DNA from 2 places in the Streptomyces sp. NPDC048196 genome. Region 1 is predicted to be linked to the other one. Evidence: riboswitches for the same ligand, from Rfam matches in the RefSeq annotation. Region 1 holds a riboswitch; the other holds the start of a gene.

The links. A riboswitch is a leader RNA that binds a small molecule or an ion and turns the genes downstream of it on or off. The one in region 1 is predicted to bind glycine.
Region 2: linked by a shared signal. The riboswitch ahead of gcvT (glycine cleavage system aminomethyltransferase GcvT) and the one ahead of gcvP (aminomethyl-transferring glycine dehydrogenase) in region 1 are both predicted to bind glycine.

What each region holds. Positions count from the first base shown of each region.
Region 1 is NZ_JBEZMM010000029.1:3,397-17,967, forward strand. It holds gene AB0E02_RS25110 (mannose-1-phosphate guanyltransferase) at 1-156, shown strand, start outside; gene AB0E02_RS25115 (DUF881 domain-containing protein) at 232-1,164, shown strand; gene AB0E02_RS25120 (small basic family protein) at 1,161-1,493, shown strand; gene AB0E02_RS25125 (DUF881 domain-containing protein) at 1,499-2,467, shown strand; gene AB0E02_RS25130 (FHA domain-containing protein) at 2,586-3,434, shown strand; gene AB0E02_RS25135 (MerR family transcriptional regulator) at 3,452-4,198, shown strand; gene AB0E02_RS25140 (bifunctional nuclease family protein) at 4,255-4,728, shown strand; gene AB0E02_RS25145 (MerR family transcriptional regulator) at 4,924-5,529, shown strand; gene AB0E02_RS25150 (DNA polymerase IV) at 5,596-7,059, shown strand; gene AB0E02_RS25155 (PRC-barrel domain-containing protein) at 6,957-7,352, opposite strand; glycine riboswitch at 7,466-7,563, shown strand; gene gcvP (aminomethyl-transferring glycine dehydrogenase) at 7,752-10,637, shown strand; gene AB0E02_RS25165 (DUF5999 family protein) at 10,716-10,910, opposite strand; gene AB0E02_RS25170 (hypothetical protein) at 11,265-11,855, opposite strand; gene AB0E02_RS25175 (glutamate-cysteine ligase family protein) at 12,434-13,987, shown strand; gene AB0E02_RS25180 (substrate-binding and VWA domain-containing protein) at 14,032-14,571, opposite strand, start outside.
Region 2 is NZ_JBEZMM010000022.1:9,769-24,339, forward strand. It holds gene AB0E02_RS21600 (ABC transporter substrate-binding protein) at 1-956, opposite strand, end outside; gene AB0E02_RS21605 (ABC transporter permease) at 1,072-2,070, opposite strand; gene AB0E02_RS21610 (enhanced serine sensitivity protein SseB C-terminal domain-containing protein) at 2,477-3,274, opposite strand; gene AB0E02_RS21615 (enhanced serine sensitivity protein SseB) at 3,395-4,198, opposite strand; gene AB0E02_RS21620 (AAA family ATPase) at 4,333-4,998, opposite strand; glycine riboswitch at 5,300-5,395, shown strand; gene gcvT (glycine cleavage system aminomethyltransferase GcvT) at 5,546-6,673, shown strand; gene gcvH (glycine cleavage system protein GcvH) at 6,804-7,181, shown strand; gene glyA (serine hydroxymethyltransferase) at 7,237-8,499, shown strand; gene AB0E02_RS21640 (APC family permease) at 8,755-10,437, shown strand; gene AB0E02_RS21645 (L-serine ammonia-lyase) at 10,544-11,929, shown strand; gene AB0E02_RS21650 (hypothetical protein) at 11,969-12,277, opposite strand; gene AB0E02_RS21655 (transposase) at 12,420-13,679, opposite strand; gene AB0E02_RS21660 (phosphatase PAP2 family protein) at 13,775-14,539, opposite strand; gene AB0E02_RS21665 (phosphatase PAP2 family protein) at 14,536-14,571, opposite strand, start outside.

The sequences.
Region 1 (14,571 bases):
GGCGTCCGGGTCGTGGAGTCCGACGGCCGCTGGATCCTGGTCCTGCCCGACCCGTCCGAGGCGGTCACGCACCTGTGGGCGGAAGGGCCGGACGACGCCTCCGCCCAGCAGCTGCTGGACGAGTGGTCGGCCGTGGTGGACAGCGCCGGACGCTGATCCGGACCCCACCGGCGCGCCGGGCATCGGCACGCCGGTGGGGCCATTGGGAGACTGCGGAGCCGACGTGCGACGATGTGCGGCATGTCGCAGCAGCGCCCCGATCGGAGCACACCGAACAGACCGGCCGCGCGCCCCGACGCGTCCATGTCGCTGCTGACCAATGTGATGGACCACAGCCTCGACGACGGGTACGCCGAGGCGGCCGCGCGCAAGTCCGAGGCCGGTGTGCGCGGTCTGCCGCGCACCCTGCGGGCGAAGTTGGGCCTCGCGGCCGGTCTGGTGCTGGCCGCGCTCGTGGTGACCGTCGGGGCGGCTCAGGCCCGGATATCCGCACCGACGCTCGCCAAGGAGCGTACGGAGCTGATCAACCGCATCCAGAAGGGCACCGGCCAGGCGGACCGGCAGCAGCAGCGGGTCGACGCGCTGCGGGACGACGTCAGCAGGATGCAGCGCGAGGCGCTGAAGCAGCACGGCGGGGGCAAGGCCGAACTGCTCGCCCTGCTGGCCGGTTCGACGCAGGCCACCGGGCCGGGCGTGAAGCTCGTGGTGGACGACGCCAAGGGGGCCGAGTCCGGTGGCGGCGGGCCGCGGGAGAGCAGCGATTTCTCGGACACCGGGCGGGTGCGGGACCGGGACATGCAACGCGTCGTCAACGGCCTGTGGGCCTCGGGCGCGGAGGCCATCTCCGTCAATGGACAGCGGCTTACGTCACTCTCGGCGATCAGAGCCGCGGGAGACGCCATACTGGTCGACAACAAGCCACTGGTGCCGCCCTATACGGTGCTGGCGGTGGGGGACGGGCAGCGGCTGAGCACCGCGTTCCAGGACAGCGCCGACGGTCAGTACCTGCACATCCTGCAGGAGAACTACGGCGTCCGCGCCAGGATTTCCGCCGAGAGCGAGCTGACGCTGCCGCCCGCGCCCAGCTTGATCGTACGTACCGCAAAGCCGAAGGCCGGTGCCGCCAAGCCGGACGGTGCCGACACAGGGAAGGGCACATCGTGATCGCCGTACTGGGCCTCATCGTGGGAGTCGTGGTCGGGCTGGTGGTGCGGCCCGTGGTGCCGACGGTGGTCGAGCCTTACTTGCCGATCGCTGTCGTAGCCGCGCTGGACGCCGTGTTCGGCGGTCTGCGGGCCATGCTGGACGGGATCTTCGACGACAAGGTCTTCGTGGTCTCCTTCCTGTCGAACGTGGTCGTCGCGGCGCTGATCGTCTTCCTCGGTGACAAGCTGGGCGTCGGTGCCCAACTCTCCACCGGTGTCGTCGTCGTGCTCGGCATCCGCATCTTCTCCAACGCCGCGGCGATCCGCCGGCACGTCTTCCGGGCGTGAGGCGGATGGCAACGGACGAGACCCCGGAGCCGGAGCAGCGGCCGGAGCGCCCGGAACGGCCGGAGGAGGCGCAGGAGCGTGGTGCGGCCGACCGGCAGCCGATGCCGCCGGAGAGCCGGAGTGCCCCTGAGCCGGCGAAGCCCGCGGACGACGCGGAAAGCCAGGAACCGGACACGACTGGACAGAAGCCGGACAACGGGGCAGACTCCTCGGCCCCGGCGGCGGACACCGCCGACGGGGACGCGGAACGCCCGAAGACCGGTCGGGAGCGGCTGGTGGCGAGCCTGTGGCCGCCGCGGCTGACCCGGGCTCAACTGATCGTCGCCCTGCTGCTGTTCATTCTCGGCCTCGGCCTGGCGATTCAGGTACGTTCCACGAGTGACAGCAGTGCGCTGCGAGGTGCGCGCCAGGAGGACCTGGTGCGCATTCTGGACGAGCTGGACAACCGCTCCCAGCGGTTGACGGACGAACAGCGGCGCCTGGAAGGGCAGAAGACCGAGCTGGCGAACAGCTCGGACCAGGCCGAGGAGGCCCGTAAGCAGACCGTGGAGAAGGAACAGCAGCTGGGTGTGCTGGCCGGGACCGTCGCGGCGCAAGGGCCCGGCATCAACCTGACCATCGACGACCCGACGCACTCCGTGGAGGCGGACAAGCTGCTGGACACCATCCAGGAGCTGCGGGCGGCCGGCGCCGAGGCCATCCAGGTCAACGACGTCCGGGTCGTCGCGAACACCTCCCTGTCGGACGTCCGGGGCGGGGTGGAGATCGACGGCAGGCGCGTCACGCAGCCGTACCGCTTCAAGGTCATCGGCAAGCCGGAGGATCTGGAACCGGCGCTGAACATCCCCGGCGGAGTGGTCCAGACACTGGAAAAGGAGCAGGCCAAGGTGTCTGTGACCCGTGAGGAGAAGATCATTGTGGACGCCTTGCGGGCGGCGAAGCGGCCTGACTACGCTCGGTCGTCATCGCAGTGAGGCGTACAGGTATGTCGAGTGCCCCAGGAGGGCATGAGGTAGCGGGGGGTCGACGCACCGTGCGTGTGGTGTGTGGTGGAAACTGTCTGGAGGCCACGGACGTTCACTGGATGTCCGGATGGGCCGGTGTGTGCATCGAGGGTTCGTCCTGCCCCACGGGCGGGTCTGTTTCGTTCAAGGGGAATCGCCCGTGAAGTTGTTTGGAAAGCTGTTCGGCAAGAGCGCGCGCCAGGAGGGCGGCAGCGGCTCGGCGCGGCATCGCGCTGCGGGCCGGGCCGACGAGAGCGGCGCGGCCGAGAACCGTCCCCTCTTCCGTGACGAGGTCGGCGGTCCGTCCGGGGGGCACGGCGCGGGTTCTGTTGACCCCTCCGGTGCCGCCCGCATAGGTTCCCAGGAACCATCAGCCGCACCCACGGGCGGAGGTCCGGCCTTGCCGGTTTGTACGAGGTGTGGGCACCGGAACGCCGAGGCGAGCCGGTTCTGCTCCAACTGCGGCGCGCCGCTGCGCCCAGGCGCGCAGCCGGAGCGGGCGTCCGAGACGACGTCGACGATCTCCATTTCGGGTCTCGAGGCCTACGACTCGGAGACGACGGGCCAGAACCTCTCGCCCGCGCTGTCCCCGGAGGCCCAGGCGGCCGTCGACGCCCTTCCGTTGGGTTCGGCGCTGCTCATCGTCCGCCGCGGTCCGAACTCCGGCAGCCGTTTCCTTCTGGACAGCGAGCTGACGACGGCGGGCCGGCATCCGCAGAGCGACATCTTCCTCGACGACGTGACGGTCTCGCGTCGTCACGTGGAATTCCGTCGCGGCCCGGACGGTCTCTTCACGGTCGCCGACGTCGGCAGCCTGAACGGCACCTACGTCAACCGTGAGCGCATCGACTCCGTCGCCCTCAACAACGGCGACGAGGTCCAGATCGGCAAGTACCGCCTGGTCTTCTACGCGAGCCAGCGAGGCGCCGGCATCTGACCGGCCAGGGAAGGCACATGCGCCATACACCGAAAGGCGGTGCCGGGGATTCCGGCACCGCCTCCTCGGCCGGCAAGCCGGTGAGCATCGGCACGGTGCTCAACCAGCTGCGCGAGGAATTCCCCGAGGTCACCATCTCCAAGATCCGCTTCCTGGAGGCCGAGGGGCTGGTCGAGCCGAAGCGCACGCCTTCCGGGTACCGGAAATTCACTCCGGCCGACGTGGAGCGGCTGGCGAGCGTCCTGCGGATGCAGCGCGACCACTATCTGCCGCTGAAGGTCATCCGCGAGCATCTGGACGCCATCGAGCGCGGTGAGCAGGTCACGCTGCCGGCGCCCGCCGCGCCTGCCCGCGATCTGATCGAGGGCGTGCCGGAAGCGGGCGAGGAAACCCCCACGGCTGCCCGGATCGGCCGGGCCGAGCTGATGGCCGCCGCCGAGGTGGACGAGGCGGCGCTCGCCGATTGGGAGTCGTACGGACTCATCGTCCCCCATGCGGACGGCGGATACGACATCGAGGCCGTCACGGTGGCCAAACTCGTCGCCGACCTGGGGCGTTTCGGTCTCGAACCGCGGCACCTGCGGGTCGTCAAGGCGGCCGCGGAGCGCGAGGCGGGGCTGGTCGAGCAGGTCGTTGCACCCCTTCGGCGGCACCGCAATCCGCAGACCAGGGCCCATGCCGAGGCCACCGCCAGGGAGCTCGCCACGCTCTCCGTACGGCTGCACGCGGCGCTGGTCCAGGGCGCGCTGCGGGGCCGGCCGTAGTGAGCAAAAGAGTGCCCGACTACCCAAACCTGCCGGGCACGTCCTAGGGTTGCTGTGTGAACGAGCTCGACGTCGTGGGTGTCCGGGTGGAAATGCCTTCCAGCCAACCGATCGTGCTCCTGCGGGAGGTGGGGGGCGACCGTTACCTGCCCATTTGGATCGGGCCGGGTGAGGCCACCGCCATCGCCTTCGCCCAGCAGGGCATGGTCCCCGCCAGGCCGCTGACGCACGACCTTTTCAAGGACGTGCTGGAGGCGGTGGGGCAGGAGCTGACGCAGGTGCGCATCACCGACCTGCGCGAGGGGGTCTTCTATGCGGAACTGGTCTTCGCCAGCGGGGTGGAGGTCAGTGCCCGTCCGTCCGACGCGATAGCGCTGGCCCTGCGCACCGGAACGCCGATCTTCGGCACCGACGGTGTGCTGGACGACGCGGGGATCGCGATCCCGGACGAGCAGGAGGACGAGGTGGAGAAGTTCCGCGAGTTCCTCGACCAGATCTCACCCGAGGACTTCGGGACCAACAGCCAGTAGCCGGTGCGGCCGGACGGGCGAAGGGTCTGATTCCGGCCAAACTATTTAGCCATTCCCCGCGCGAGGTCACGAGAAACCACTCGTAGGGTGATTATCACTCGGCGTGGCGAGCGCGGCGATCGTTGACGCACCCCGAGTGACTGCATACCGTCGATATGGCAGGTCCCGTCCGGGACGTGGAGGACGGAGGGCGGCGTGGCAATCACCGGCGACGGTATGGCGGCGGAAGGGGCGTTGCCGCTCCACGCGGGCGCAACGGCGAACTGCGCACCGGCACCGGCCGCGGCGGTGTCGGGGGACTGCGAGGCGCAGAGCATCGGCTATCGCGGCCCGACCGCATGTGCGGCAGCGGGCATCACCTACCGGCAGCTCGACTACTGGGCGCGCACCGGCCTGGTGGAGCCGAGCATCCGGCCCGCGTACGGCTCCGGCACCCAGCGGCTCTACAGCTTCCGGGACGTCGTCGTCCTGAAGATCGTCAAGCGGCTGCTGGACACCGGGGTCTCCCTGCAGAACATCCGCACCGCGGTCCAGCACCTGCGCGCGCGGGGGCTGGCGGATCTGACGCGGATGACGCTGATGAGCGACGGCGCGACGGTCTACGAGTGCACCTCGCCCGACCAGGTCGTGGACCTCCTCCAGGGCGGCCAGGGCGTCTTCGGGATCGCCGTGGGCGTGGTGTGGCGGGACGTGGAGGGCGCGCTCTCGCAGCTGCACGGGGAGCGTGTGGACACCGGCGAGACGCTGATCGGGAAGAACCCGCACGACGAGCTGGCACGTCGGCGCAACCGGGCAGGCTGAGCCGCACGCCCGGGCCCCGGCCCGGCGGCGGGTCGATTGTCAGTGCCATGCGGCAGCATCGGACATGTGAGACCCGCGCCGACGATCCTGCATCTGGACATGGATGCGTTCTACGCCTCTGCCGAGCAGGCGGCGAAGCCGAGCCTGCGCGGGAAACCGGTGGTGGTCGGCGGGGTCGGGCCGCGTGGCGTCGTCGCCACGGCGTCGTACGAGGCCCGGGTCTTCGGGGTGCGCTCGGCGATGCCGACGGCCCAGGCGCGTCGGCTGTGCCCCAACGCCGCATACCTCGGTCCGCGTTTCACCCTGTACCGCCAGGTGAGTGAAACGGTCATGGGGCTGCTGCACGCCCTGTCGCCGCTGGTGGAGCCGCTGAGCCTGGACGAGGCGTTCGTGGACCTGGAGGCGGGCGGGGTGGCCCCGGAGACGGCTGCGGTACGGGCCGTGGGGGAGCAGCTGCGGCGCGACATCCGGGCGGCGACCGGCCTGACCGGCTCGGTGGGGCTGGCCGGCGCCAAGATGCTGGCGAAGATCGCCTCCGAGCAGGCCAAGCCGGACGGCCTGGTGGTCATCCCGCCCGGCACCGAGCGGGAGCTGCTGGGCCCGATGTCGGTGCGGACGCTGCCCGGGGTGGGGCCCGCGACGGCCGAGACGCTGCGCCGGGCCGGGATCCACACGATCGCGGAGACCGCGGAGGCCGGCGAGGCGGAGCTGGTACGGCTCCTGGGGAAGGCGCACGGCGCCGGGCTGTACGCGATGGCCCTGGGGCAGGACGACCGTCCCGTGGTGGCCGAGCGCGACGCCAAGTCCATCTCCGTCGAGGACACCTTCGAGGTCGACCTGACCGACCGGACGCGGGTGCGGACGGAGGTGCTGCGGCTGGCCGACCGCTGCGTCCAGCGGCTGCGGGCGGCCGGGCGCTCGGGGCGCACGGTGGTGATCAAGGTGCGCAACTACGACTTCTCGACGCTGACCCGCTCCGAGACGCTCCGTGGGCCCACCGACGACCCGGCGGTCATCCGGGAGGCCGCGGTGCGGCTGCTGGAGCTGGTGGACACCACCGGCGGCGTCCGGCTGCTGGGTGTGGGGGTCAGCGGGCTGGCCGACTTCACCCAGGAGGACCTCTTCGCCCAGTTGACGACGGAGCGGGAGGCCGAGGAGCTGGCGCGGGCCGCGGAGGAGCGGGCCGGCGCGGAGCCGGCCGAGGAGGCGCCCGAGGAGGAGCGGCCGCGCCGCTGGCATCCGGGCGTGGACGTGGTCCACGACGAGTACGGCGCGGGGTGGGTACAGGGCAGCGGACTGGGGAGAGTGACCGTCCGCTTCGAGACGCCGTGGTCCGCACCGGGGAGGGTGCGGACCTTTGCCGTCGAGGACCCGGCGCTACGGCCGGGGGAGCCCCTGCCGCTGGTGGGCGGGGGGCCAGGTGCGGATCAGTCCTCCGATCCGGCGATCTTGCCGAAGTCGGTGTCGGAGGTGCCCGAATTGCCGGGGGACACCGGGTCGGAGTCGGGGGAGGAGATATCCAGGCGGTAGTGGTGGTAGAGCTGAAGTTCCTGCTCAGGGGAGAGGTGGCGGCCCACACCGAAGTCCGGGGCGTCCTTGATCAGCTTGCGGTCGTACGGGATGTGCAGGCTCTCGCCGACCATTTTGCTGGGTTCCAGGGGGACGAACGCGTCCCGGCTGAAGAGCCCGGTGCGTACGGCTGCCCACTCCGGTTCCCCCGTCGCGTCGTCGAGATAGACCTCGTCGATGGTGCCTATCTTCGCGCCGTTACGGTCGAACGCTTTGCGGCCGATCAGGCTCCGGGGATCGATATCGGTTTGCACGGCCCCTCCAATTGGTCGCAACTGCCCTGTGACAACTACCAAACGGCACATTTCATGCCCCGGCCACTCGAAGGATCCTTCGAGTGGCGCGCTGGTAGGCTGGCGATGGCCGCAGAACCCGTGCGGGAGAGTCCTTTGTCGTTCGCGACGAGGGCGCCGAAGGAGCAAATCCTCCCCGGAATCTCTCAGGCACCCGTACCGCACGGACGAGGTCACTCTGGAAAGCAGGGCGGGCCGCGGAAGGCACAGCTCCGGGACCCCTCCTCACCGACGGTGAAAGCCGGACCGCCGTGCGCGGGCCGGTGAAGCTCTCAGGTTGAGATGACAGAGGGGGAGGCCGTCCGGGCACCCGCGCCGTGGTGCCCCTCGTAGGTCGTACCGACCAGGAGGCCCCCGCAGATGACCACCAACCGCATCTCCTTGACCGAGCTGGAGCGCGGCACCCCCTTCGAGCACCGGCACATCGGCCCCGACCACGAGGCGCAGGCCAAGATGCTCGCGCACATCGGTTTCGGGTCGCTGGACGAGCTCACCGCCGCCGCCGTCCCCGACGTGATCAAGAGCGCTGAGGCGCTCGGCCTGCCGCAGGCCCGTACCGAGGCCGAGGTCCTCCAGGAGCTGCGCGGCCTCGCGGACCGCAACCAGGTGCTGGCCTCCATGATCGGCCTGGGCTACTACGGCACGTTCACCCCGCCGGTGATCCTCCGCAACGTCATGGAGAACCCCGCCTGGTACACGGCGTACACCCCCTACCAGCCGGAGATCTCGCAGGGCCGCCTGGAGGCGCTGCTGAACTTCCAGACGATGGTCGCCGACCTGACCGGACTGCCCACCTCCGGCGCCTCCCTGCTGGACGAGGGCACCGCGGCGGCCGAGGCGATGGCGCTCTCCCGCCGCGTCGGCAAGGTCAAGCAGGGCGTCTTCCTCGTTGACGCCGACTGTCTGCCGCAGACCATCGCCGTGATCGAGACCCGCGCCGAGCCGACCGGCGTCGAGGTCGTCGTCGCCGACCTCTCCGACGGCATCCCCGCCGAGATCGCCGAGCGCGGCGTCTTCGGCGTCCTGCTTCAGTACCCGGGCGCCTCCGGTGCCGTCCGGGACCCGCGCGCCCTGATCGAGCGCGCCCACGAGCTCGGCGCGATCGTCACCGTCGCCGCCGACCTGCTCGCGCTGACCCTGCTGACCTCGCCGGGCGAGCTCGGCGCGGACATCGCGGTCGGCACCACCCAGCGCTTCGGCGTCCCGATGGGCTTCGGCGGGCCGCACGCCGGCTTCATGGCGGTGCGCGAGCAGTTCGCGCGCAGCCTTCCCGGCCGCCTCGTGGGCGTCTCCGTGGACGCCGACGGCCACCGGGCCTACCGGCTCGCGCTGCAGACCCGTGAGCAGCACATCCGCCGTGAGAAGGCCACCAGCAACATCTGCACCGCGCAGGTGCTGCTCGCCGTCATGGCCGGTATGTACGCCGTCTACCACGGCCCCGAGGGCCTGCGGACCATCGCCCGGCGCACCCACCGCTACGCGGCGATCCTCGCCGAGGGGCTGCGGGCCGGCGGTGTGGAGCTGGTCCACGGCGCGTACTTCGACACGCTGACCGCCCGGGTGCCCGGCCGGGCCGCCGAGGTCGTCGCCGCCGCCCGCGAGGCCGGCATCAACCTCCGCCAGGTCGACGCCGACCTGGTCGGCATCGCCTGCGACGAGACCACCGGCCGCGCCCAGCTGACCGGGGTCTGGGCCGCCTTCGGCGTGCAGGCCGACATCGAGAAGCTCGACGCGGCCACCGACGAAACGCTCCCGCAGACCCTGCTGCGCACCGACGACTACCTCACCCACCCGGTCTTCCACGAGCACCGCTCCGAGACCGCGATGCTGCGCTACCTGCGCACCCTCGCGGACAAGGACTACGCGCTGGACCGCGGCATGATCCCGCTCGGCTCCTGCACGATGAAGCTGAACGCCACCACCGAGATGGAGCCGGTCACCTGGCCCGCGTTCGGGCAGCTGCACCCCTTCGCGCCGGCCGACCAGGCCCAGGGCTACCTCACGCTGATCCAGGAGCTGGAGGAGCGCCTCGCCACCGTCACCGGCTACGACAAGGTCTCCCTCCAGCCCAACGCCGGCTCCCAGGGCGAGCTGGCCGGTCTGCTGGCCGTCCGCGCCTACCACCGCGCCAACGGGGACGAGCAGCGCACGGTCTGCCTGATCCCGTCCTCCGCGCACGGCACCAACGCCGCCAGCGCCGTGATGGCCGGCATGAAGGTCGTCGTCGTCAAGACCGGCGAGGACGGCGAGGTCGACGCCGACGACCTGCACGCCAAGATCGAGAAGCACCGCGACGAGCTCGCGGTCCTGATGGTGACCTACCCCTCCACCCACGGCGTGTTCGAGGAGCACATCACCCAGATCTGCGCCGCGGTGCACGACGCCGGCGGCCAGGTCTACGTCGACGGCGCCAACCTGAACGCGCTGGTCGGCCTTGCCGAGCCGGGCAAGTTCGGCGGCGACGTCTCGCACCTCAACCTGCACAAGACCTTCTGCATCCCGCACGGCGGCGGCGGCCCCGGCGTCGGCCCGGTCGCCGTCCGCGCCCACCTCGCGCCGTACCTCCCCAACCACCCGCTGCAGCCGACCGCGGGTCCGGAGACCGGCGTCGGACCGATCTCGGCAGCCCCCTGGGGCTCCGCGGGCATCCTGCCGATCTCCTGGGCGTACGTCCGCCTGATGGGAGGCGAGGGTCTCAAGCGCGCCACCCAGGTCGCGGTCCTCAGCGCCAACTACGTCGCCAAGCGCCTGGAGCCGCACTACCCCGTGCTCTACAACGGCCCCGGCGGCCTGGTGGCGCACGAGTGCATCATCGACGTCCGGCCGCTGACCAAGGCGACCGGCGTGAGCATCGACGACGTCGCCAAGCGGCTGATCGACTACGGCTTCCACGCGCCGACGATGTCCTTCCCGGTGGCCGGCACGCTCATGATCGAGCCGACCGAGAGCGAGGACCTCGCCGAGCTGGACCGGTTCTGCGACGCGATGATCGCCATCCGCGCGGAGATCGAGAAGGTCGGCACGGGGGAGTGGGACAAGGACGACAACCCGCTGCGCAACGCCCCGCACACCGCGGGCGCGCTCGGCGGCGAGTGGACCCACCCGTACTCCCGCGAGGAGGCCGTCTTCCCGGGCGGTGTCGTGGCGGCCGAGAAGTACTGGCCGCCGGTGCGGCGCATCGACGGCGCCTTCGGTGACCGCAACCTCGTCTGCTCCTGCCCGCCGCTGGACGCGTACGACGCCTGAGCCGTTCCACGGCAACAGCAAGGGCCCTCGGCAGGTGTTCTGCCGGGGGCCCTGGTGGTTCTTACCGGGTGCGCGGGGTCAGGCCGCCGCGGTGACCCGGGCCCGGTGCGGGGCGATGACCTGCCCGTCCGGCAGCAGCTCACCGGTGTCCTCGAAGAGCAGGACGCCGTTGCAGAGCAGGCTCCAGCCCTGCTCCGGGTGGTGTGCCACAAGGTGTGCGGCCTCCCGGTCGGTGGAATCCGCTGAGGGGCAAGGTGGTTGGTGCTGACACATGGAAGTTGTCTTTCGCTGCGGTGTGGTGAACGTCGTCGTGCGGCTCGATGAGCTCGATGAGATGGCCATGGCCGCTCCCCCGTTTCTTCGGTCGGTCCCAGTGTTGCCCTACGGAAGGGATTCCGCAGGGATTTCGCAGCAGCGGTACTCACTCGATATCGACGCGTCACCCGTGCGGGCGGTTGCTCCCAAGTGCTCTCCTCTCCAAGGGGGTTGGGAGTGGTACCCGCGGGCTAGGCCGCGCGGGTGAGCACGACAGCGCGCCCCGCGGCCGGAAAGGGCCACGGGGCACGTTCGTGAGGGGCGTGGTGCGCCGGTGCGCGGGTACCCGGAGGGACGCCGCCGGCTTGCGGCTCAGGCCGGTTCGCGCAGCTCCAGGGGCGCGGAGGCCAGACGCAGGGTGAGCCGGGGGAGCAGGTCGGCGACGTGGTGCGGACGATGGGCGGCGATGCCGGGCGGGGCGGGTGCCAGCGGCACCAGCAGGTCACCGGCCGCCGGCAGCCCCTCGGCCCCGTTGGAGGAGAGGTCGTGGTGCAGCCACAGGGTGAGCATGTACAGCTCCGGTACGGACAGCAGCCGGGGCTGGTACGGCGTGGCGAGCGCCTCGGACTGCGCCAGCGCCCGTTCGGTCGAGGCGACGTAGGGGCCGCCGCAGAACCGCCCGAAGGTCCAGCCGTCCGCGGTGAGCACCGCCTCGGCGGTCGCCACGGCCCGCTCGCCGCCGCGGACCAGGAACTGCCAGCCGGCCAGCCGGGTGTGCGGCGTGCCGTCGGCCCGGCTGACGTCGTCCCAGACGTGCAGCGGCAGGGGGTGGTCGGGGCTGAGCGGGCCCTGATGGGCACGCAGGGCGGGGACCGGGGCCTCGCGGACGGCGGTGGGCGAGCCGAGGGCGGTCAGGGTGCTGCGCAGGGCGGGCGCGGGGGCAGGGGCAACGTGCAGCGGCATGGTGGGTCGCCTCTCACTTCGGAGACACGGTGGAGCGCGGCAGGTGCAAACGGCGCTGTTTGCGTGCGGGGTCAGAGCGTGGCCGGCCGGGGCTGCGGCCCGGCGTGGGGGATCAGAGCCCGTCGTCGAACCACGGCACGGGTGGGAACACCGCGACACGGGGCGCCAAGTCTCTGCCTCGTAAGCGGAGTTTATACGACGTATGTTCTGAAAGTGTTTCGGCTACTGGCCTTGCGGATTTCCGGCAAGGCGGAATCCGGACCGGTCCGCGAGGTGATTTACTCCAATTTGTACGGAGCCTTTGTCGCGCCACCTCGTATTACCTCGCCGATGCGGTAGGCCGGATCTCGTCGGTGAATCTCACGAGCGAAATGCGGACGGCGATCGCCGCTGAGATATGCCGGTGGAAGATGCCGGACGGCGCACCACTTCGAGCCTATCGGCACCAGGCCGCCCCGGAGGCGTTATCGATCAGATTGCCGGGGCATCATCGACCGTAGCGCGAGCCCCGGGGTGCCCGGGTTCGCCCCCAAGCGGCCCGTGGCCGCGGGCCGTTCACTGGAGGAGGGACCCTTTCGATGGGGGAGAAGGTCGCCGCGGACGGGATCGACCTGGCGGACCGGGAGCGTTATCGAAGAAAGCTACACGACTGTCTCGAAGGATTGCACAGGCTCCTGGTGGAGAAGCGCTTCGACCGGCCCCGGAATCTCATGGGCCTGGAGATCGAGCTCAATCTCGCCGGCGCCGACGGGCGGCCCCGCATGCTGAACTCCCAGGTTCTCGAACGGATCGCCAGCCAGGATTTCCAGACCGAACTCGCCCAGTGCAATCTGGAAGTCAATATCCTCCCGCACCGGCTCTCCGGCCGCGTCCTGGACCAGCTCGCCGAGGAACTCCGCACGGGCCTGTGTTACGCCGAAAGAAAGGCCCGCGAAGTCGCCGCCGGGATCGTGATGATCGGCATTCTGCCGACCCTGGACGCCACCGACCTGACCGTCGCCAGCCTCTCCGAGAACGACCGCTACGTCATGCTCAACGACCAGATGCGGGCGGCCCGCGGCGAGGACTTCGTCCTGGACATCCAGGGCGTCGAGCACCTGGTGGCGCGTTCCCCCTCGATCGCGCCGGAGGCCGCCTGCACCTCCGTCCAGCTGCACCTCCAGGTGACACCGGGCCGCTTCGCCGCCGTATGGAACGCGGCTCAGGCCGTTGCCGCCGCCCAGATCGCGGTCGGCGCCAACTCGCCGTTCCTCTTCGGCCGTGAACTGTGGCGGGAGTCGCGGCCGCCGGTCTTCCAGCAGGCCACCGACACCCGCGCACCGGAACTACAGGCACAAGGCGTACGCCCGCGCACCTGGTTCGGCGAACGCTGGGTCGAGTCCGCGTACGACCTCTTCGAGGAGAACCTGCGCTACTTCCCGCCCCTGCTCCCGGTGTGCGGACCGCAGGAACCGCTGCGGGTCCTGGCCGAGGGCGGTGTGCCCGACCTGGCCGAACTGGTGCTGCACAACGGCACGATCTACCGCTGGAACCGCCCCGTCTACGCGGTCGCCGACGGCGTCGCCCACCTCAGGGTCGAGAACCGGGTGCTGCCGGCCGGCCCCACCGTCGCCGACACCATCGCCAACACCGCGTTCTACTACGGTTTGGTGCGCGCCCTGGCCGAGGAACCGCGCCCCATCTGGACCCGCCTCCCGTTCGAGGCCGCGGCCGACAACTTCGACGCCGCCTGCCGGTACGGCATCGACGCCACCCTGCAATGGCCCCGCGCCGGCCGGACCACCGCCCTCGCCGACATCCCGGCCGTACGGCTGGTACGCCAGGAACTGCTGCCGCTGGCGGCCCGCGGACTGGACGCCTGGGGGGTGGAGCCGGCCGACCGCGACCACTATCTGGCCATCATCGAGGAGCGCTGCCGGCGGCGGGTCAACGGCGCCTCCTGGCAGGCCGCGGCCTACCACCACGCCCGCCGGCAGGGTCTGGACCGGGACGCCGCACTCGCCGCGATGACCCGGCGCTACAGCGAACTGATGCACACCGGGCAGCCGGTGCACACCTGGCCGGTCGCCTGGCCGCTCGGCGCCCGCACCGCGGTGCCGGGTCCCCGCCAGGCGGCGACCGAGGGGGCGTAGCCGCCACCGGGGGGCGAGGTCAGGGGAGGTTGCGGCGCGCGGCTTCAGCGCGGGGCGGTGCTGCCCGCCGCCATGATGGCCTTGAGGATCACCTGGTGGATCTGTGACGGATCGTCCACCCGGTGGGCCGAGCCACCCGTGGGCGCCACGATCCGGTCCAATGCCGATGCGTCGGCCTCCGGACCGATCGCGACGGCGATCAGCGGCACCGGACGCCCCGGATCCGACAGCTTGCCCAGCTTGGTGACCAGGGCATCGAGGCCGATGCTGCTCGCGTCGTCATCGGCGCCGTCGGTGACGAGCACCACCGCGTTGAACTTCCCGCTCGCGTACGTCCGGCGGGCCTCCTCGTAGGCGGCGAGGACGGTGTCGTACAGGCCGGTGGCGCCGTGCGGCACCGGGGCCAGCGAGCCGAACGCGGCGGCGAGCGCGTCACGGTGGGTGCCGTCGCCGCCCTCCGGGTCGCCGAGGCGACCGGTCGGGGACAGCTCCTGATAGTCCTTCTCGCCGTCCAGATGGGTGGCGAACTTCCACAGCCCGATCTCGTCCTCGGGCGTGAACGTGGCCAGCGCCTGGAGGAGCGA
Region 2 (14,571 bases), on a different contig from region 1:
GTGTTGGCCTTCTCGTCGGCGTTGGTCAGCAGCTGGGCCTGCGTCTGGCCGTCCACACCGCGGCCGGCCAGGTCGACCAGGGTGTTGCCGGACTGGAGGTCCTTGTCGATCGTCGACTGGGCGACCTTCAGGTTCAGCACGATCTTGTCCGGGAGCTGCTTGCGCAGCGGGTCGGTCTTCGCCGACCACTGCGGGTTGCGGACCAGGGTGAGCTGCTTGCCCTCCTGGTAGCTCTGGAACTTGTACGAGCCGGTGGACAGCACGGACTTCTGGTAGTCCGAGCCCTTGTCCTTGGCCTGCGGGACCGGCGCGGTCTGCGGGGCGCTGACCAGGTAGTCGAACTCGGCGAACGGCTTCTTGAGGTGGAAGACGATCGTCTGGTCGTCGGGGGTCTCGATGGACTTCAGACCGGCCTTGCTCTTGTCCTTGTACGGACCCTTGTAGCCGCCGCCGTCGTTGTCCTTGAGCAACTGCTGGAAGTAGTTCGGGCCGAGCGAGAGCACGTCACGCGCGAAGTTGGAGCGCTCCACGGCGTACTTGACGTCCTGCGAGGTGACGGTGGAACCGTCCTCGTACTTGATGCCCTTGCGGAGCTTGTACGTCCAGGTCTTGCCGCCGTCGCTGGGCTTGCCCATGGACTCGGCGAGGTCCGGGACCAGCTGGTTGCCCTTGGTGCCGGGGCCCGGCTTGAAGGTGGTGAGCGGGCGCGCGTAGAGCCGGCTGAAGTTGTAGATGAAGGCGTAGTAGGTGTTGCCCGGGTCGAACGACTCGGGGGCGTCGCTCATGGCGTAGGTGACTGTGCCGCCCTTGGCGTCCGAGGCGTTGACGACGCCCTTGGTGGCCGCGTTCGCCTCGCCGGAGCCTTCCGAGGAGCCCTTGCCCCCGCTGCAGCCGGCCAGCAAAAGGCCCGCACTGGTGATGGCCGCTATGGTCGCGACCGGAACTGACCTTCGCATGGTGGTCGGTGTCCCCTTCGTTCGGTCTTCGTACGGTCTTCGATCGGTCTTCGTTCGTCGAGAAACGTCACAACACAAAGCGCGGTGGCGGCTGGGGCGGACGCCCGCGGTGCCGTCAGCGGCTGCGCGGGTCCAGCGCGTCCCGCAGACCGTCACCGAGCAGGTTGAAAGCGAGCACGGTGACGAAGATCGCGAGGCCGGGGACGATCATGTACTGGGGGTCGACCTCGTAGTACTTGACCGCCTGGTTGAGCATGCCGCCCCAGGAGGCCTGGGGCGGCTGGATGCCGACGCCCAGGAAGCTCAGCGCGGCCTCGAAGAGGATGTTGGAGGGGATCAGCAGCGTCGAGTAGACGATGATGGGGCCCACCAGGTTGGGCAGCAGCTCCCGGAAGAGGATGAACGGTCCGCGCGCGCCCATGCCCCGGGCGGCGTCCACGAATTCCCGCTCGCGCAGTGACAGCGTCTGCGCGCGCACGATCCGTCCCATGTACGGCCAGTTGAAGAAGCCGATCACGAAGATCAGCACCGAGATGTGCAGCGGCAGGCCGTCCAGGCCGAAGGCGCCGCCCTGCAGCGAGGCGGAGATCGCGATGGCGAACAGCAGCAGCGGGAACGCCAGGAAGACGTCCATCATGCGGCTGATGAAGGCGTCCACCCGCCCGCGGTAGAAACCGGCGATCACGCCGAGCACGGTGCCGATGGCGACCGACAGCAGCGTGGCGCCGAACGCCACGATCAGCGACACCCAGGAGCCCTCCAGCACCCGGGCGAGCAGATCGCGGCCGAACTTGGGGTCCACGCCGAGCAGGTGGTCCCCGCTCATCCCGCCGAAGTCCCCCTTGGGCAGCGTGGTGTTGGGGTCGATCAGCGACTCGTTGGGCGCGTTGGGGTCCAGCCCCAGCAGGGCCTGCAGCGGACGGGAGAGCGCCGCGACGGCGATCAGCAGGATGACAACGATGGCACCGGCCACCGCGACCTTGTCCCGCCGGAAGCGCAGCCATGCGATCTGGCCGAGCGAGCGCCCTTCGATGCGCTTGCTCGACACGCCCTCCAGCACCGCTTCCGGCTGCGCCTCGGCAGCCGCCCCGGTGGTCTCGATCGGTGCGGTCACGGTGCCTTTGACCCCTCTCGGCCGACGGTGGCCGGCCCCTGCCCGCCGCGGTAGCGGCCTGGTTCACGTCAATTGGTGCACTGCGGAGCAAGTCCGGTGATCCTCGCGGGAGTTCACCTTGCGGAAGGAAGTGGTTCACACGACGCCGACCGGAATGTCGCTCGCACATAGGACCGAGGCCCTTGTTGGTTCCGGAGTCTTCATCCCCTTCGCGATCAGTCACCAGCCCTGACAGGGAAAGGATGCGCAACTGTGATGTGCTCCACGGCTTTCCGTTATACGGACACAAGTTCGGGCTGAGCGGAGCCAGGAGCTGCGGGAGAGCACCTCAACCGCAGGGCACACAGGGCGAATTCAACACAAAACCCCTGCCGGAGCGACACGCTCCGACAGGGGAGACCGGCTGTCAGTAAGGACGCGGGTAGCCGTAGCCGTACGAGGGCGCCGGCGGCTGGGCCGGCTGCTGGGTGTAGCCGTCACGGTCGAAGAACGGCCGCGCGGCGGCCCGCATCCACATGGCGACCGGGTCGTACTCGTCGTTCATCGCGACCGTGGAGACCGGCAATCCGTCCGGAACGGCACCGATCGACTGCTGGATCATCAACCGGGCGGAATCCACCGCCTGCGGGCCGGTGTCGTACAGATCCAGACCGATCGCCAGATACGGGGCGCCGAGCGCGGGCTGCACCCAGGCGCGGCGCAACGACCGTACGGCGGGCGTGCGATGGGCGTTCTGCGCCAGCAGGGCGTAGAACTGCGGGATGTCGATGACCGGTTCGGAGATCCGCAGCGGACCGGCGGGCAGCCGGTCGAGCCCGCCGGCGATCCGGCGCAGGTCGAGCCAGGGGATGCCGACCCCGCCGCCGGGAGCGTGCGGATTCAGCCACAGTCCCCAGCGGTCGGGGAAGAGCGCGGCGGCGATCTCCCGGCCGGTGACGACCTCGTGGTCGCGGTTCCAGCCGGAGGCGGCGAGTTCGGGCGCGGAGGTCACGCAGGGCGCGTAACCGAGGCCGTCGACCTCCATGTTGCCGTACTGCGCGTCGGGCGAACCGGCCCGGCCGTGCCAGAGCAGCATCCAGACCTGGCCCGCGGCGAGTGCGTGCAGCAGGGCTTCGTAGGCGTCGTAACGGCCGGGCGAGACCTGCTGCAGCAGCTGCTCCAGCTGTCCGGCCGCCGCCGGCCCCTGATGCGCACCCGCACTCACGTGGTCCGTCCCCTCTCTCGGCAGGGCACGTGTGGGTGCGCCCGCGCGTCATCCAACCAGCTTAGGGCTTGCCGATGGTCCAGGGCCGGAAGGCCGCGGCCTCCGCAACAGCGGCGAACCCTAGGAGTGCTCGCGCGAGTAGAAGGGCCGTACCCGCTCCAGCATCCAGTCGGCGACCGGGTCGCCCTGGGCGAGGTCGAGCATGACGAGCTGTACGGGCCAGGGCACCGGCACCGCGCCGAGGGCCCGCCCCAGGCCCGCGAGCACCACGTCACGGGCCGATCCGTCGTGCAGCGCCCCGGGGACCGTGGCGACCTGGACACCGACGAACAGTGCGGGCGTGTCGCCTTCCACACTGGCCAGGACACGCCGGGCAGTCAGGACAATTCCGACGCCGGAGAACTCCAGTCCGGCGGCGGCCAGGAAGTCCACCGGCTCGTCCTGCCAGTCCGGTTCGAAGAGCCGCACCCGGCCGCCGCTCGGCACGCCGCCGGTGTCCGGTTCCTGACGGCCCGAGCGGCACAATTCGGCCACCGCGGGCGGCGGCACCGGGACGCCGACCGTCCCGTCCGGATTCACCACGATCCCGATCTTCGGCGGCAGCCCGCGGGCGAACTCCCGGGCCGGCGCGACGGTGAAGGACATGTGCGAGCCGACGACCCGCAGGAACTCCTGCTCGGAGCTGTAGACCGGGACGTAGGCCAGCCCGCCGATGTCAACGGTGGGCAGGTCCAGTCCGGCGGTACCCGGGCCCGCACCCTGCGGACCGCCACCGTTGGGCAGCGGCACCCACACCCGGCTGCGGCCCAGGACCTCGACGATCCGGCCGCCGGCGCCGGGATGCCCGACCGAGGCGGCCAGCACCTCTTCCAATTCGTTCGCCGGCCAGGCCAGCTGCGGTATCCCCTGCTCCGGAAAGTTCATCTGCATCCACCCGCGTTCCACACCGCACTCCGCACTTTCTGGCCCATGACCCTAGACGAGAGAAAGCGGTGGCCGCGCCCACCGGACGGGTCGCGCTACGGCGAGCGGCCGCGCGGGCGAAGGCGCGCCGCCGGTCAGCGGAAGGTGAGGGTTTCCAGGGCGCTCGCCGCGCGGCGGTCCAGCAGCACGGCCGAGGCGAATCCCCGCGGCAACCGGGCCGCCTCCGCGCCGCCGACCAGGTGGGACACCGCCCGGCGGTGCCGGGCGAAGGCGTACCCCGACACCCCGCGGCCGCGCGCCCGCTGGCCGGCCCGGGCCACCTCCGGCGCCACGTCGAGCAGGACGAGATGCAGCCCGCGGCCGCCGCGGCCGGCCGCCCGGGCGATCCAGCGGCGCACCCACGCCAGCGTCCCGCAGTCGTGCACCACCACGCTGCGGCCGGAGCGCAGCGCCCGGCCGAGCGCCAGATAGTGCGCGGCCCGGACCAGCGGGCGGTACAGGCCGTAGGGCAGCCGGTGCAGTCGGCCGCTCTCCCAGCGCTCGCGGACGTCCTGGGAGTCGATCCGGTGCACCTCGGCCCCGCCACCGTCCAGCGGCGGTACGACCCGGTGCATCAGGGTGCTCTTGCCGCTGCCGGGCAGGCCGGAGACGACCACCAGGTCACCGGGCGGGAACCGCAGCTCGGCGGCGGTCCGGGCCCGGCCGTCGCCGCGCAGGTCCACCACCCGCGCCGCGCGCCCCGGCCGGACGACCGGGCGGGCCGGGCGCCGGGCCCGGGGTGCGGCGGCGCGGACCGTCACCGGCTCGGCGGCGCCGACCGCCGCCGGCTCTTCGGGTCCGGCCCCCGAAGTGGCCGCGAGTGCCGCGTCCCTCTGCACCGTGATCACCCTTCCCGTCCGGGTTACGGTCCGGCCCGAGGCCGGTTCCCTACCCGCAGAGTGTCAAGAAAAGGTAATGACCATCAAGGTGATTGTCCGATCCGCCCACGTCGGGGACGGTGCGCCGACCGGGCCTCCTGTATTCGGCGATCCCGTGCAATGATGTGCGCGCCACGTGCACATCTCGGTTCACCCGTGCACCGCCAACTCCATACCGGCCGCTTGAATCCGCGCGGGAGAGTCCCCGGCCGCCACGGCGGGGCGCCGAAGGAGCAAGTCCTCCCTTGAATCTCTCAGGCCCCTATACCGCGCGGGCGAGGCAGATCTGAAAAGCGAGTCCGGCCCGGCCCACGGGGCGGCTCCACCCAAGGTGCAAACCGGGCCCGTTCGCGGGCTCCCGGTGAACCTCTCAGGTTCCGATGACAGATGGGGAGAACGTCTTGTCACCCCTGCCTGGGAGCCCAGAACCATGACTGATGCCCCCCGCCGCACGGCGCTCGATGCCACGCATCGGGCACTCGGTGCGACCATGACCGACTTCGCCGGCTGGGACATGCCACTGCGTTACGGCAGCGAGCGCGACGAACACGTCGCGGTCCGCACCCGCGCCGGCCTCTTCGACCTCTCCCACATGGGCGAGATCACCGTCACCGGCCCGCAGGCCGCCGACCTCCTCGACTTCGCCCTGGTCGGCAACATCGGCGGGGTGAAGACCGGCCGCGCCCGGTACACCATGATCTGCAACGCCGAGGGCGGCATCCTCGACGACCTGATCGTTTACCGTCTGGCCGACCAGGAATACATGGTCGTCGCCAATGCCTCCAACGCCCAGGTCGTGCTGGACGCGCTGACCGCCCGGGGCGGCGGCTTCGACGCCGTGGTCCGCGACGACCGGGACGCCTACGCGCTGCTCGCGGTGCAGGGCCCGGAGTCCCCCGGCATCCTCAAGAAGCTGACGGACGCCGATCTGGACGGGCTGAAGTACTACGCCGGCCTGCCCGGCACGGTCGCCGGCGTCGAGGCGCTGATCGCCCGTACCGGCTACACCGGCGAGGACGGCTTCGAGCTGTTCGTCCGGCCGGCCGACGCGGTCGCCCTCTGGGAGGCGCTGACCGAGGCCGGCAAGGACGTGGGCCTGGTGCCGTGCGGGCTGTCCTGCCGGGACACCCTGCGCCTGGAGGCGGGCATGCCGCTGTACGGGCACGAGCTCACCACCGCCACCAACCCGTTCGACGCGGGCCTGGGCCGGGTCGTGAAGTTCGAGAAGACGACCAACAACGGCGACTTCGTCGGCCGCGCCGCGCTGGAGGTGGCCGCCGAACGCGCCGAGGCCGCCCCGCCGCGCAAGCTGGTCGGACTGATCGCCCAGGGCCGCCGGGTCCCGCGCGCGGGCTACCCGGTCGTCTCCGCCGACGGCACGGTGATCGGCGAGGTCACCTCGGGCGCCCCCTCCCCCACGCTCGGCAAGCCGATCGCCATCGCGTACGTCGACGCGGCATACGCCACACCGGGCACCGAGGGTGTCCACGTGGACATCCGTGGAAGCCATGAGCCGTACGAGGTCATCGCGCTGCCCTTCTACAAGCGGCAGAAGTAACGGTTCGTCCCGGCGGACCGGGCGGCGGCGCGCCACCACGCGTCTCACTGTGCAAGACGCTCCCCCCGGACTTCGTCCCGGGAGGTGCCCCCATTCACGATCACACCCTCGCGTACAGGAGAATCGAGCCATGAGCAACCCCCAGCAGCTGCGCTACAGCAAGGAGCACGAGTGGCTGTCGGCCGCCGAGGAAGGCGTCTCGACGGTCGGCATCACGGAGCACGCGGCGAACGCGCTCGGCGACGTCGTCTACGTGCAGCTCCCTGAGGTCGGCTCCACGGTCACGGCGGGCGAGAGCTGCGGTGAGCTGGAGTCGACCAAGTCGGTCAGCGATCTCTACGCGCCCGTGCACGGCGAGATCGTGGAGATCAACGAGGACGTCGTCAACGACCCCTCGCTGGTGAACTCCGCCCCGTTCGAGGGCGGTTGGCTGTTCAAGGTGAAGATCAGCGACGAGCCCGCCGAGCTGCTGTCGGCCGACGAGTACGCCGCGTTCATCACCGGTTGAGCCACCCCGCCCGTTGGAAGTGCTCTGCGCCCTCTGACCCCTCCAGGAAAGACCCATGTCGCTTCTGAACAGCTCCCTGCACGAGCTCGACCCCGACGTCGCCGCGGCCGTCGACGCCGAGCTGCACCGTCAGCAGTCCACCCTCGAAATGATCGCGTCGGAGAACTTCGCCCCCGTCGCCGTCATGGAGGCCCAGGGCTCCGTCCTCACCAACAAGTACGCCGAGGGTTACCCCGGCCGCCGCTACTACGGCGGCTGCGAGCACGTCGATGTCGTCGAGCAGATCGCCATCGACCGCATCAAGGCCCTCTTCGACGCCCCCTACGCCAACGTCCAGCCCCACTCCGGCGCCCAGGCCAACGCCGCCGCCATGTTCGCCCTCCTCAAGCCGGGCGACACCATCCTGGGTCTCAACCTCGCCCACGGCGGGCACCTGACCCACGGCATGAAGATCAACTTCAGCGGCAAGCTCTACAACGTCGTCCCCTACCACGTCGACGAGAAGACCAACCTGGTCGACATGGACGAGGTCGAGCGCCTGGCCAAGGAGCACCGCCCCAAGCTGATCGTCGCCGGCTGGTCGGCCTACCCCCGCCAGCTCGACTTCGCCGCCTTCCGCCGCATCGCCGACGAGGTCGGCGCGTACCTCATGGTCGACATGGCGCACTTCGCGGGCCTCGTGGCGGCCGGGCTGCACCCCTCCCCGGTGCCGCACGCCCACGTGGTGACCACCACCACCCACAAGACCCTCGGCGGCCCCCGCGGCGGCGTCATCCTCTCCGCCACCCCGGAGATCTCCAAGAAGGTCAACTCCGCGGTCTTCCCCGGCCAGCAGGGCGGCCCCCTGGAACACGTCATCGCGGCCAAGGCGGTCTCCTTCAAGGTCGCCGCGTCCGACGAGTTCAAGGAGCGCCAGCAGCGGACCCTGGAAGGCGCCAAGATCCTCGCCGAGCGCCTGGTCCAGGACGACGTCACCGAGCACGGTGTGTCGGTCCTGTCCGGCGGCACCGACGTCCACCTCGTCCTGGTCGACCTGCGCAACAGCCAGCTCGACGGCCAGCAGGCCGAGGACCGCCTCCACGAGGTCGGCATCACCGTCAACCGCAACGCCATCCCCAACGACCCCCGGCCGCCGATGGTGACCTCGGGTCTGCGGATCGGCACCCCGGCCCTGGCCACCCGCGGCTTCACCGCCGACGACTTCCGCGAGGTCGCCGACATCATCGCCGAGGCCCTCAAGCCGGACTACGACGCCGAGGCCCTCAAGGCCCGGGTCACCGCGCTCGCGGAGAAGTACCCGCTGTACCCGTCGCTGTGACGCGTCTCATGCGGTGATCCTCCGGTCCGCCGGCCTCGGCGGACGCGGGCTCAACGGGCCGTGAGCCCGGGGCCGTTGGTCCCGGGCTCGTGGTCCGCATGCCCGGCTTCCCCTCCTCCTTCGTCGATCTCGCGCGCCCTCACAGCGGAACCGGTGATTCACGGTGATTCGCGCGAAATAAGGTGTCAGCGGCATACGCAGCGGCCCTTCAACGGCGAGGGGGCATTTCCACAGCAGGACGGACGACACCACCCCATGGACATGAGCGCGGGCGACCGGAAGGGGCTCAGCCTCTTCGCCCTCATCATGATCGGCATCGGCTCGATCTTCGGCTCCGGCTGGCTCTTCGGCGCCGGTGCCGCCGCACAAGTGGCGGGCCCCGCGGCCCTGGTCGCCTGGGTGATCGGTGCCGTCTTCATCGGCATGATCGCGATGTCCTACGCGGAGGTCGGCGCCGCCTACCCGATCCCCGGCGGAATGGCCCGCTACGGCCACCTCTCGCACGGACCGGTGCTCGGCTTCCTCACCGGCTGGGCGGTGTGGATCGCGACCGCCTCGCTCATCCCGATCGAGTCGATCGCCGCCACCCAGTACATGACGTCCTGGGGCTTCGGCTGGGCGAAGGGGCTGGTCGAACCGGCCGGACACCAGCTCTCGGCGTCCGGCCTGGCCGTGGCGCTGGCCCTGACCGTCGCGCTCTGGCTGACCTGCTACTGGTCGGTGCAGCTGCTGGCCCGCGCCAACACCGCGCTCACCGTGGTGAAGTTCGCCATCCCGGTGCTCGCCGTGGCGGCGCTGGCCGCCTCCGGCTTCCACACCTCGAACTTCACCGCGCAGGGCGGCTTCGCCCCGTACGGCTGGTCGGCCGTGCTCACCGCCGTCACCACCTGCGGCGTGGTCTTCGCCTTCAACGGGTTCCAGGCCGTGGTCAACCTCGGCGGCGCCGCCCGGAACCCGGGCCGGGCCATCCCGGTCGCCCTGGTCGGCGCGCTCGCCCTGGGCCTGGTGATCTACCTGGCGCTCCAGACCGCGTACCTGGGGGCGGTGCCGCCCGGGCAGCTGGCCCGGGCCGGCGGCTGGCAGGGCGTGAACCTGGGCTCGCCCTTCGCCGACCTCGCCAAGCTGCTGATGCTGCACTGGGTGGTCACCATGCTCCAGTTCGGCGCGTTCATCTCGCCGGCCGGCTCCAACATCGCCAACGTGGCCTCGGCCGCGTACATGGTCACCAACCTGGCGGAGACCGGCTTCTTCCCGCGGAAGCTGGCGGCCGTGCACCCCCGGTACGGCACCGCCCGCCCGGCGATGTGGCTCAACCTCGGCTTCTCGGTCCTGTTGCTGCTGACCGTCGGGCGCAGCTGGCAGGCGCTGGCCGGGGTGGTCTCGGCGGCCATGGTCATCTCGTACCTGATCGGCCCGATCGCGGTGGGGGTGCTGCGCCGGACCGCGCCTGAGCTGCCCCGTCCGTTCCGGCTCCCGGCCGCCGGGGTCCTCTGCCCGGTCACCTTCGCCTTCGCGGCCTGCGCCCTGTACTGGTCGAAGTGGCCGGACACCGGCAAGGTGACCGCGCTGACGCTGGTGTCCGTGCCGGTCACGGTGCTGGTGCTGCGCCACCAGGCCGGGTCCCTCGGCGCGGCCCGGCTGCGGCGGCAGTTCGCCCCGGCCTGGTGGATGATCGCCTTCCTGCTCTGGCTGGCCGCACTGTCCGCGCTGGGCAGCCCGGACTTCGGCGGGCACGGCGTCATCCCCGGTGGCCTGGACATCGCCCTGGTCGCGCTCTCCGCGCCGGCCTTCTACTTCTGGGCCGTACGGGCCGGCGTCCGGGCCCGGGCGACCGGCCTGACCGGCCCGCCGACCGCCACCGTGGCCGCCCCGTCACCCGCTGTGCACCCGACACCTCCTGTTACGTCCACCGACCACCGCCCGACGGTTTCCGTCTGACGGCACCGCGCCGGGTCCGCGTTACGCTCGACATCCGGCGCAGAAACGTACCTCTTCGTCCGATAGCTCCACCGTCCACCACGAGCAGACAAGGGAGTCCGCCCCCGTGGCCATCTCCGTCTTCGACCTTTTCTCCATCGGCATAGGTCCCTCCAGCTCCCACACCGTCGGCCCGATGCGCGCCGCCCGGATGTTCGCCGGCCGGCTCAAGAAGGACGGTCTGCTCGCCCGGACGGCCCGCGTCCACGCCGAACTCTTCGGCTCCCTGGGCGCCACCGGCCACGGCCACGGCACCCCCAAGGCCGTCCTGCTCGGCCTGGAGGGCGACTCCCCCCGCACCGTCGACGTCGAAACCGCCGACGACCGGGTCGCGGCGATCAAGGAGTCGGGGCGGATCAGCCTGCTCGGCGCCCACGAGATCGCCTTCGACTTCGACGAGGACCTGGTCCTGCACCGCCGCAAGACCCTGCCGTACCACGCCAACGGCATGACGGTCCGGGCCCACGACGCCGACGGCGCCGAGCTGCTGAGCAAGACGTACTACTCGGTGGGCGGCGGCTTCGTCGTCGACGAGACCGTGCTGGCCGGGGAGGCGGCGGCCGGCGAGAACCCGATCGTGCCGGACGACACGGTCCTGAAGTACCCCTTCCGCACCGGCGACGAGCTGCTGCGGCTGTCCCAGCAGACCGGCCTGTCCATCTCCGCCCTGATGCTGGAGAACGAGAAGGCCTGGCGCACCGAGGACGAGATCCGCGAGGGCCTGCTGGAGATCTGGCGGGTGATGCAGGCCTGCGTGACGCGCGGCATGTCCCGTGAGGGCATCCTGCCGGGCGGCCTGAAGGTCCGCCGGCGGGCGGCCGGCTCGGCCCGCAAGCTGCGCGCCGAGGGCGACGCCACCGCCCGCGCCATGGAGTGGATCACCCTCTACGCGATGGCCGTCAACGAGGAGAACGCCGCCGGCGGCCGGGTCGTGACCGCGCCGACCAACGGCGCCGCCGGCATCATCCCGGCCGTGCTGCACTACTACATCAACTTCGTGCCCGGCGCCGACGAGGACGGCGTGGTGCGCTTCCTGCTCGCCGCCGGCGCCATCGGCATGCTCTTCAAGGAGAACGCCTCCATCTCCGGCGCCGAGGTCGGCTGCCAGGGCGAGGTCGGCTCGGCCTGCTCCATGGCCGCCGGCGGTCTGGCCGAGGTCCTGGGCGGCTCCCCCGAGCAGGTCGAGAACGCCGCCGAGATCGGCATGGAACACAACCTCGGCCTGACCTGCGACCCGGTCGGCGGCCTGGTCCAGATCCCCTGCATCGAGCGCAACGGCATGGCCGCCGTCAAGGCCGTCACCGCCGCCCGCATGGCCCTGCGCGGCGACGGCCGGCACCACGTCTCCCTGGACAAGGTCATCAAGACCATGAAGGACACCGGCGCCGACATGAGCGTCAAGTACAAGGAGACGGCCCGCGGCGGGCTCGCCGTCAACATCATCGAGTGCTGACGGCGAGGGCTGCCTGAAGACGTCGGTCCCGGCGCGCGGTTACCTGCCGATCTCCCAGGCGAAGGGCGGGAGTTCGCGCGCCCGGGAGTAGATCTCCAGGGCGTGCCGGGCCGGGACGAACGGGTGCACGCGGGCGCCTTCGAGGCCGGCCAGCAGGCGCGCGCAGTGGTGTACGCAGCCGGCCACCTCGCGGCCGTGCCGGTCGACGATGGTGGCGGCGTCGTGCGGTCCCTCGCACGGGGTGGGGTCCTTGACGGCGGCGGCCGGGCAGCGGCCGTACGGGGCCCCGGCGACGGTCTCCCGGCCGGCTGCCGGGTGCGGGGACCGGGCGTCGAACGGCTGGTTCATGGCGATCTCCCCCTGGCGGTGCGGTGCGGTGGTGCGTGCCGTGGGCGGTGGCGGGATCCGTACGGTCCCGGCGCCCAGGACAGTGGTGCTCGGCGCGGGCGGCGTCCATGCCGCCTTGGGGAAGACCTGGTCGGATCGTCAGCTATTCGTGACTCCACCCACGACTGGCGTCGCGGGCTTCCTGGGTCGCTGGCTGAGCAGCGTCACAGAGGGCCAGCCCGGCCCTGTGCAGGACGTTCAAGGCGCCCACGTGGTCCGCGTTCGCGACGAACCCGCAGGAGACGCATGCGAACATCGCTTGAGTGGTGCGGTTCTCCTTCGCGACGTGCCCGCATTCGGGGCAGGTGCGGGAGGTGTTGCGGGCGTTCACCGGGATCATGCGGCGAGCGGCACTCTCAGCCTTCTGCGCCAGGATTCCCAGGAAGATTCCCCAACCCGCGTCCAGGATGCTGCGGTGCAAGCCTGCTTTCGCTGCGGCCCCGTTCGGCAGGAAAACGCCGGGCCGGGCGGGGTCGGGCTTGGGCGCGGGTGCGTGGGCGATGCCCGCTGTGTTCAGCTTCTCGTGCACGATCATGTCGTGCTCGGCAACGAGCACGTTCGCGGCTTTGTGGTGATGGTCCAGGCGCTGACGTCGGATTTTGGCGTGCAACTTGGCCACCTTGCGCGCCGCAGCCCGGTGCTTCTTCGTGCGCCGTTTCGTGCGCCTGGGGAACGACGAAAGATGCTGCTGGGCGGCGGCCAGGTCCTCGGCGGACGATGCGAGGAAGCGCGGGTTGTGCACGTGCTCACCGTTCGATGTGGTGAGGAAGTGCGCCGCGCCCATGTCGATGCCGACAATCGACCTGATGGCCGGAAGGGGCTCGGGTGGCACCCTGTCGCAGGCAAGCACCACGTACCAGTGCTTGCCCTCACGCTTGATGCTGATCGTTTTCACCTGCCCACGCACGGGCCGGTGCTGGTGCACGCGGACATGCCCGATGCCTTGAAGGCGAACACGCGTCTGCGCATCGTTCGGGGTGGAGTCCCACCGGCAGCCGTCCCCGTCCTTGGGGAACTCCACCGTGTCGAAGTGGCCGGCGCCCTTGAAACGTGGATATCCGGGCTTCTTACCGGTCTTCACCCGGCGGAAGAACGCGGCGAAGGCCTTGTTCAGTCGCCGCAAGGTCGCCTGCTGGGAGGAGAAGGACCAGCGCCCCTGCCGCTCCGGATCGAACGTCCGGATCTCCTTGAGCTGGGCGGATTGCTGCCCGTACTGGATCGAGGTCCTTGAGCTGTGCCGGTAGGCATCGCGGCGTTCTTGGAGCGCGCCGTTGTAGAGGGAACGGTGATCGGCCAGCATCGCCCGCAAGGCGGCTTCCTGCCGGACGGTCGGCCGAAGGCGGAACTTGTACGCACGTATCATGCGTAACCTCCGCCATCCGTCGGCCAGTTGACCAAAATTTAGCACGTAGGTGCAGGTCACGTTATGTGCGCGGACACCGGTCGGCACGCCACAGGTCAGGATCGGTCCGGGCACTCCGGGCGGCCCAGGGCGCGGAAGGCCGCCGGTTCCAGGAGGAGGGCGAGGGTGAGCCAGGTGGCGGCCAGGAGCCAGCCGCCGACGACGTCGCCGAGCCAGTGGACGCCCAGATAGACCCGGGTGAGGCCGACCCCGGCGGCCCAGAGGGCGAGGACCGCGCACCAGGTGCGGGCGACGGCGGGACCGCAGCGGTGGGCGAGACCCCAGGCGAGCAGGCCGGCCGCGAGCGCGGAGGTGGTGGCGTGGCCGGAGGGGAAGGCGTATCCGGTGGCGTGCCCGGCCCAGTCGACGGCCGGTGGGCGGGCCCGGGCGAGCAGTTCCATCAGGCCGTAGCGGATCGCCTGGCCGACGGCGAGGACGACCACCGTGCAGGTCACGGCCCGGAGGCGGCCGGTCGCGCCGCGGCCGGCCAGCAGTCCGGCGAGGACGGCCATCAGGTAGGGGACGAGGCCGGTGCCGGTGGCGGTCAGGGCGCGCGCCAGGGACCGCACCGGCTCGCCGTGGTGGGCGGCGGCCCAGTGGACGGTGTCCTGTTCGGGGGCGAGCGGGGTGCCGTGCCGTACGGAGACGGTGGTCGCGGCGGCGGCGAAGAGCACCGCACAGACCGCGGCCAGGGCGCGGAGCGCGCCGGTCCCCGGCCGGGGGACGGAGCCGGGGCCCAGTTCCGGCCGCGGTTGCCGGCCCGCCACCGGCTCCCGGTCCGGCCCGGGCCCGGTCCCCGCCTCTCCTCCCGACGCGGTCACCGCGCTGCCACCAGGGGGCGCAACCGGGTCGC